Regions from separate parts of the Paenibacillus sp. IHBB 3054 genome, predicted to be linked through region 2. Evidence: riboswitches for the same ligand, from Rfam matches in the RefSeq annotation. Region 2 holds a riboswitch; the other holds the start of a gene.
What was found. Region 2 has a riboswitch for cyclic di-AMP ahead of ACQ76X_RS22710 (hypothetical protein). Riboswitches for the same ligand answer to the same signal wherever they lie in the genome.
Positions count from the first base shown of each region.

Region 1: it holds a riboswitch for cyclic di-AMP, as region 2 does, so the genes downstream of both, ACQ76X_RS32585 (C40 family peptidase) here and ACQ76X_RS22710 (hypothetical protein) in region 2, are expected to answer to the same signal.

Region 1 is NZ_JBOFBG010000052.1:17,995-22,178, reverse strand. It holds gene ACQ76X_RS32595 (M1 family metallopeptidase) at 1-1,410, shown strand, start outside; gene ACQ76X_RS32590 (hypothetical protein) at 1,422-2,252, shown strand; cyclic di-AMP (ydaO/yuaA leader) riboswitch at 2,473-2,611, shown strand; gene ACQ76X_RS32585 (C40 family peptidase) at 2,669-3,097, shown strand; cyclic di-AMP (ydaO/yuaA leader) riboswitch at 3,483-3,625, shown strand; gene ACQ76X_RS32580 (C40 family peptidase) at 3,631-4,122, shown strand.
Region 2 is NZ_JBOFBG010000024.1:6,944-11,127, forward strand. It holds gene ACQ76X_RS22705 (flotillin family protein) at 1-1,382, opposite strand, end outside; gene ACQ76X_RS22710 (hypothetical protein) at 1,405-1,905, opposite strand; cyclic di-AMP (ydaO/yuaA leader) riboswitch at 2,109-2,296, opposite strand; gene ACQ76X_RS22715 (spore germination protein) at 2,614-4,038, shown strand; gene ACQ76X_RS22720 (GerAB/ArcD/ProY family transporter) at 4,075-4,184, shown strand, end outside.

The DNA.
Region 1 (4,184 bases), on a different contig from region 2:
GTTAAGCTGCCCAAAATATTCGCCCGCATGGGTTCCGCCGGCAATTTCGTGATGGCCGGGCAATGGTTTCCCAAACTGAGCGTCTATGAACCTGCCGGTACCCGGGGTGTACAAGAGGAAGGCTGGAATCTGCACCAATATCACGGGACATCCGAATTTTACAGCGATTTCGGTATCTACAATGTAACCATCTCCGTCCCCCCCAATTATATCGTTGGCGCAAGCGGGTTCCCGGTCAAGAGCGCCAAGCTGAAGCAGGATCAGAAGGTGTACCAATTTTATGCGGATGATGTGCATGACTTCGCCTGGGCTGCTTCCCCGGACTTTGTGGTGGCCGAGGAGGCCTTCTCTACAGACCGTGTACCGGGTGTGAGAATCAAGCTTTATCTGGACCCGCTGCATAAACATCTGCAGGAGCGTTATTTCCAGGCAGCGAAGGCCGCCCTGACCAACTTCAGCAAATGGTACGGACCTTATCCTTACTCTACATTATCCATCGTCGTACCTCCCAAAGAGGGCAACGGCGCCGGCGGGATGGAATATCCCACGCTGGTTACTGCTTTTGGCGCGGCCGAGGCTTCTCCAGGCACCTCTTTGGAGCGCACCGTCATTCATGAGATCGGCCATCAATATTTCTACGGGATGCTGGCCAGCAATGAATTCGAGGAGGCCTGGCTGGACGAAAGCTTCACTTCCTACGCCGAAGACAGGCTGATGGAGCAGGAGTATGGGGTATCATCCAATCATGTCCTGCAGGCCAGCCTGGTGACATCCTCCCAGCCGCTTGACCTGGAAACCTGGAAATACACTCCTGCCGATTCCTATGCCCGGAATGTGTACATCCGCGGCAAGCTGGTGCTGAAGGATATCGAACAGCAGGTTGGAACCAAGACGATGGATGCCATAATGGCAGCCTATACCCGTAAGTTCCGCTTCCGGCATCCTTCTACCGCCGACTTCCAGAAAATCGTGGAGAAGGTGACCAAAAAATCCTGGCAAGCCTACTTCGACCAATATGTATACAGCGGCGGTTCTCCGGATTTTTCCATTGATCATATTAAAACCTCTGACCCTAAAAAAGAGGGCGGCGATGACAATGCCCGTTACGAAAGTTCAGTAGCGGTCAGCAATAAAGGAAATCAGTATGGTGACGTCCTCATAAAGTTCACCTTCCTGGATGGCTATACCGTCCAGCAATTTTGGAATGGGAAAGAGAAGGAAACCACCTTTCAGCTAGCCTACAAAGCGCCTCTTTTGTCCGCAGAGATTGATCCGGAGCACTCCATTCTGCTGGAGAGTAAGCATCTCAACAATTTTAGACTGGCGGAGCTGGAGCGAAAGACGCTCTCCCGCTGGACACTTAGTGCAACGAAGCTGCTTGAAACCCTGCTCGGAACTCTTGTCTGGTGAGGTGAAGGATTGTGAAAAGATCGATAACCCGCGGCTGGTACAGCATGAAAGAGCAATTTTATATTCTGATCCTGCTTTTTATCTATCGGCTGCTTTGGGGCTATTTCCTGTACAGATTCGTCAGGTCAGCCCTCATCCCGGTGCTGCTCCGTTATCCCGATACACACGCCGGCGGCAGCGGAATAGGCAGATTGCTGTATTATATCGAAGGACAGACTGCACTGGGCACAGATCCCGGGGTGCTGCGCTGGCTCTGGCTGCTGCTGGCCCTGTCAGCGCTACGGCTGCTATGCTCCCCCTTTATCCGTGCAGGGCTGCTGCATGAGCTGCACCAGGAGCGCAAAGGGGAGCGGGGAATGTTCTTTTTTCCCGGAATGAAGCTTCACGGACTCCCCGTACTGCTGTTCAGTCTAGCCGAATGGCTTCTGGCCGCAGCGCCGCTGTATTGGCTTCTCCCCAAAATGTACGGGCTTCTCCTCAGCGGTATTCTCGATTATACCCTGCTGCTGCGACTGGTTCCTTATGTTCTGGCCTGGCTCCTGTACTTCTACCTGATCCGCATTCTGCTGCTGTACATGCAGTTTGGCTACACCGGAGGAACAGGCATGTTCTCTTCCTTGCTGGTTGGCCTGAGGGTAATCCTCCCTTCCACCTGTATATCTGCACTGTTCGGCGCCGGCGGACTGCTCCTGCTGCTGCTCTCCGGAGTGACCGCACTCTTCTGTCCAGGTCTGCCCGCACTGCTGTTCCGGCAATTTTCACCGCTTCCCTCAACGCTGTTCAAAATGTGGAGCATAGCGGGGCAGTACCACCTTTGGTGCAGCAAAACATTTCCACAATAATTACGCCAGTCCCTTGGCATAATAGAAGAGTCACTGCCCCAGATAAAGGGCGGGACTCTTCTTTTGGTTACAACGTGATTTAGGGTATTTGCAAAACTGTAAATCCTCTGGTACAATGATGCCTGTACCAGTAGTAACAACTTTGTAATCTTTTGAAACTAATTTGAAGCAAATGAATGTGCCTTTAAGCATTTAACCTTGTCGATACGTCACTGTTTCGGTGCATAAAACGCCAAATTCCCGGCACCGGGAAGTGGGGGAACCATATTTTGGGTGAATTGATCTCGCTTTAGAGGGGTCATAGGGGAACCTTCTACCGAATCCTTAAGCTAACCTCGCAGGCCTTGGAAGGAGTACATCTTTTGAGAAGTCATAATTTTAAGAAGAAATGCACCGCAGCAGCATTAGGGCTGGTGATGGTGCTCACACTTGGAGCAGGGAGCGCTTTCGCCGACTCCAGAATGGATACTGTTATTACAAAAACACTGGGAACGACGTATAAAACCGGAGGCATAAGCACTGCCGGCTTTGATTGTTCTGGATTCACCAAATATGTATTTAAGAATGTTGGCCTTACCTTGCCCCGCACTTCCAAAGCACAATTCAGCGTTGGAACCGCCGTATCACGGAATAACCTCCGTTCCGGCGACCTGGTATTCTTCAATACCCTTGGCAATGGAGTCTCCCATGTCGGCATTTATGTCGGCAACGGAAAATTCGCCCAATCCTCTTCATCCCGTGGTGTAACTATCAGTTCAATGAGTCAATCCTACTGGGCCAACCGCTACGTTGGAGCCAAACGAGTAATGAGCACAACAGCTTACAAAGCTATCGCTTACGATTGACATCCCTCAGGCATTTCATCCTCCAATAAATAATTGTAACTTATAGAAATCCGGAAACTGATTATTGCCGTAATCATTTCCGGGTTTTTCCTTTTTATCTTCCTTATTCTACCTTTAACACGTATTTGAGGTCTGTGAAACACCTTTTTACTAAAAATCCCAACAAATCTAAGATAAAGCTTACTCAGCGCGTAAAGATAAGACCTTAAAAGCAAAAATAACTCTTAAAAAGTGCAAATATTATGCATTAATATGTTTTAAGTGATTGCCAAGTGGCGAAGTCTTTGTTACAATTATCGCAGTGAGTTTTTAGTAACATTTTTGTAATTATTCGATCGGGTTTTACAAAGGTTTTGTCATGTATTGGTTAACAAGCTAATCCTAATCAACAGTCGTGCCGAGTTCCCTAACCATTAGGGAAACGGGGGAACCGATTTTGGGTGAATTGACCTCCTATTCACAGAGGGGTCATAGGGGACCTTCAACCGAACCCTTAAGCTAACCTCGTAGGCATTTGGAAGGGGTATTCACTTTTGAAGAAGAAGCTAGCAGCAGCAGTACTAAGCTTTTCCATTATGCTTACCATCGGAGCAGGAAGCGCTTTCGCGGATTCCAAAATGGATAAAGTCATCGACAAGGCCATCGGAAGTAAATACGTATCCGGCGGTGTATCGACCAACGGCTTTGATTGCTCCGGATTTACAATGTACGTTTTTGATAAGATCGGTATCAATCTGCCACACCAATCCGGTTCCCAATACCAAATGGGTACTGCCATTTCCCGGGACGATCTGAGAGCGGGAGATCTTGTATTTTATAATACAAGCGGTAAAGGTGTATCCCATGTCGGCGTTTATGTCGGTGAGGGCAAATTCGCACATGCTTCATCCTCCCGTGGTGTAACCATCAGCACGATGAGTGACAGCTACTACGTCAACCGCTACGTTGGCGCCAAACGGATCATGAGTACAGATGCTTACCAATCCGTTACTTCTGATTCCCAAGACAATGATGATGTACAATAAGTTGTCGTAAAATGGGCTCTCTTCCATGATTTTTGCCGAAATCTGGAGGGGGCCTGTTTTTT
Region 2 (4,184 bases):
TCTGTCACGTTCATACCGGTAAGCGACTGCGTCAATTCAGGAATCTGGGCCATGATTTTGGCGATATCGCCGGTAATTTTGTTCACGCCGGATGAAGCTCCATCCTGAGATATCACTGTAATCTTATCGACCTTGGCCAGCGGGGAAGCGATTTTGTCAGCCAGCTCTGGCAGAACCTTCAAGAATTCCACTATAAGTGCGGCTTGCGTGAACTGTTTGTACGCTTCGGCTTTCTTCTCCAGTGCCCCCGCTTCCGCCGCTCCGGCCAGTTGAACAATTTCCGCATTGGCTTTCCCCTTCGCCAGTTCTGCTTCCGCTGTTGCCAGCCCCCGTTTGGTCATAGTGGCCGCCTCTGCTTCCGCCTCAAGAATTTGCCGCTGCTTGGCTGCTTCCGCTCTCATGATCGTAGCCTGGTTCTCCGCCTCAGCAGGCTTGATCACCGTTGCCTCCAGCTCCTTCTGTCTCAGCTCAACTTCGATTTCCCGGACGGTCCGGTTGGCCTCCGCTTCCATCTGCGTGATCTTGACCTGTTCGGTAACCAGCGACTGCTTGATTTTGTTCTGCTGCAATTCGTACGCAAGATCCGCTTGTGCTTTTTTCACTTCTGTCTCCAGCTTAAAATCCGCCTGCTTAATGTTCAAATCCTTCTCGAACAGAGATTCCTTGGCGCGGGCGGCGGTTCCCGCTTCAATGGTGGCCTGATGCGCATTGGCTTTGGCAATGGAGGATTCTTTCTCCGCCTCGGCTTGCTTGATCTGAATGTCACGTTCCGCTTCCGCCTTGGCGATGCTGGCATCGCGGCGGATGCGCTCAATTTCCGGAACCCCCATATTGTCGATATACCCTTTGTCGTCAGTAATTTTCTTAATGGTGAAGCTGACCACCTCAAGCCCCATCTTGTCGAGGTCTTCCGAGCAGGTCTCCCGCATCTTGCTGTTGATTTCGTCAGGTGTCTTTAGAATGGATTCCACCGTTAATTGTCCGATCAAGCCGCGCAAATGGCCTTCCACCGAATGCAGGATAATCGTCTCGCGGTCTTCTTCCGGCCTGTCGATAAACTGCTCACTGGCAGTCAGAATAGCGGTAGGATCGCTTTTAATCTTAATCTGGGCTACCGCCTCCAGGTTGAGCTTGATGCCCTGCCGGGAGAACATCGCCTGCGCCGGGATGACATCGAAGCTCATCAGCATCATGGAGATGGTCTTATTGTTCTGGAAACCGGGGATGACGAAGGTCCCGCCGCCCTGAACCACTCTTTTTCCGCCGAGGCCGTACACAATCATCGCCTGATTGGGCGGAACCTTTTTATAAGCGTTCACTATACTGAACAAAGCCAGCAGGATAACAACAACAATTGCCGAGATTAAATAAAGAATAACCATTCGGTTCGACACTCCCCGTTATTTATAATTGTTCGATTTCCCTCTCGAAAAGGGTTACTACCGCCATTCCTTTATCCACCTTCAAAATAATCACCCTGTCGCCCTTGGCGAGCTGCTGGCCGGTTTCTGCCCGCACTCCAATGGAACGCATCGTTCCATGCAGCACATATTTCATTTCTCCAACAGCTCCATCCACTGCAGAAATGCTGATGTACCCGAGTTGTCCCGCCTGCTCATAATCCATTTTATTCATGCTACTGTCATACCGAGTCATCACCCGGGCCAGCACCGCATACATCAGACAGCCTAGGAGTAAGGCAATCAGCGTGCAGATCAGCACTACTGCAAGCATATTCATTCCGCTGAACCGGGTAAGCACATAACCACTGCCTCCCCAGACCGCGACAAACACCATCAGAGGGAGTATGGGCACAAAGCCCGGACCACCAGCATCGCCACCTCCCACATGCAGATGACCCGCAAGGCCATGCCCATGAAATCCGCCGCTGAGGAGAAGCAGCAATCCAACCCAGAAGCACACGATAAATACAGTAACGATAACAATCCCCCCTTTAAAGCATTTTAGATAGTGCCCAATGACTCTGATTTTCGTTGTTATAAGATTTCTAAACCCTCATACAGATCATCTTTCCTTTCTGCATGCGCAGCAAAAAGACCACAGAAGCGTCAGGGCTCTCCGTGGTCGGTTAATCGATCATGGCGCTCATCCTCTCTCTTTCGAGGCTTACGGGGTTAGCTGACGGATTCGGGCAGCGAGATTGCCCTACCTTGCCAAATCGGCTTTTCAGCACGCAGCAAGGATTCACCCCAAGTGAGCTGCAGCTATCTGAGCAAAAGCCGCATTCACCATTGGTTCCCCCGTTCCCATAATCGGAATTCAGCCATTCGAGAACAGTTATAATACATTCGGTTGTTGATTTGAATCTTACGACTGTGACCATTTAATGTAAAACGTTGCGGATGGTAAAAGAAGCTCAAAATGCCACCACTTCACGAATGAAGGCGCATTCTTTGGTGCTGCTCTTAAGCGGTCGATGATTTGCTCATTTTTGCTCCGCTTCATGTCCTAGTAAACAAAACAGAAACGTATGCTGCTCAACATCATCCGCCGTACTCATCTGCATCACACATTAAAGTTCCTGTCAGGAATATTCTGCAAATCATTCGGGAACGTTAACAGCAAAACTAATCGAAAGTTGAGCGCCTTATAATGACTAACCAAACTCAGACCTCATTTCCTTCTGTAGATCAAAATTCCGATTACATCGAAGCCGCACTGTTCCATACAAGTGACCTCAAAAAAAGAAGCTTATCCTTTCAGGGAAAGGAAGGGATGGTCTTTTATCTGGAGTCTCTCACTGACACGGAATTGATTGAACGAAACGTGATTGTTCCTTTTAGCCGTAATCAGGACAAAGACCTTCCTGAGCTTTTCACAACACTTAGTTTCAGTTTGGAAACAGAACTAAACCAAGGTATTCAGGGACTTCTTGAAGGAAGCTGTCTTTATTTTTTAGAAGGAATGTCTGAATTTTATGTCCTCTTCACTCCTGCCAAATACGAACGAAGCATTAGCGAGCCTGAGAATGAAGGGGTTATTCGGGGACCTCATAACGGTTTTATTGAACAGATGAAGGTTAACTTATACCTGATTCGGAAACAAATTGCCTCCCCAAACCTTATAGTCCGCTACTTCACACTTGGGAAATTCGCCCCCAAACAGGTAGGCTTAGTATATATGGAGAATATCGCCAACCCTGAATTGATAAAGATTGTAGAATCAAGAATAAAGAAAATTTCGCTCGATTGGATAATCTCCACTGGTTTTATTCAGGAATTAACGGAGGATAACTCCTTCTCCATATTTCCACAACTAATCAATACGGAGCGTCCGGACCATACCTCAGCTTATTTGCTGGACGGGTATGTCGCCATACTGCTGGATGGGGACCCTACAGCTCTGATTTTGCCGGCGAGCTTCTTCAGCTTTTATCAGACACCGGATGACTATAACAATCGATGGATGATCGCTTCTTTTGTCCGGTTCATCCGTCTGATCGGCTTTGTAACAGCATTTCAGTTGCCAGCGCTCTACATCGCCACCGTTTCTTTCCACTCCAATGTCCTTCCCTTGCAATTGTTCTTTTCGATTCAAGGTTTATTGACCCGGGTCCCTTTTCCTCCGCTGATTGAAGCGATGCTGCTTGAACTTATATTCGAACTGTTGCGGGAAGCAGGACTCCGTCTGCCCAGCCGTGTAGGTCAAACTATTGGGATTGTTGGGGGGTTAGTTATCGGGGATGCAATTGTTAAGGCAGGATTGGTTTCTTATTCGATGATCATTGTAGTAGCGTTGACTGCCATTGCATCTTTTCTTATCCCTTCCAACGAAATGAGTTCTGCTATCCGGTTTATGCGGTTTCCATTGATGATTGCTGCATCATTATTCGGATATATTGGGATATCATTTGGGTTAACACTCATTTTCATACATTTGTGCAAGCTAGAATCTTTTGGGCAACCCTACCTTAGACCATTAAGTCCGTTAAAATTTCAAGGCCTGAAAGATACCTTCGTTCGCTTTCCAATTTGGTCCATCCGAAAGAGTACAAGCAACCCAAAAACGGATAAATGATCATTATCCTACACAGTACTTACAGGAGTTGATACGGTGGCTCAAAAAGAAAAAATGATTACAAGGGGACAACTCTTCCTTTTTATTATTCAAGCCCAAATCGGTGTTGGAATTCTGTCTCTTCCTAACAAACTTAACGAAACTGC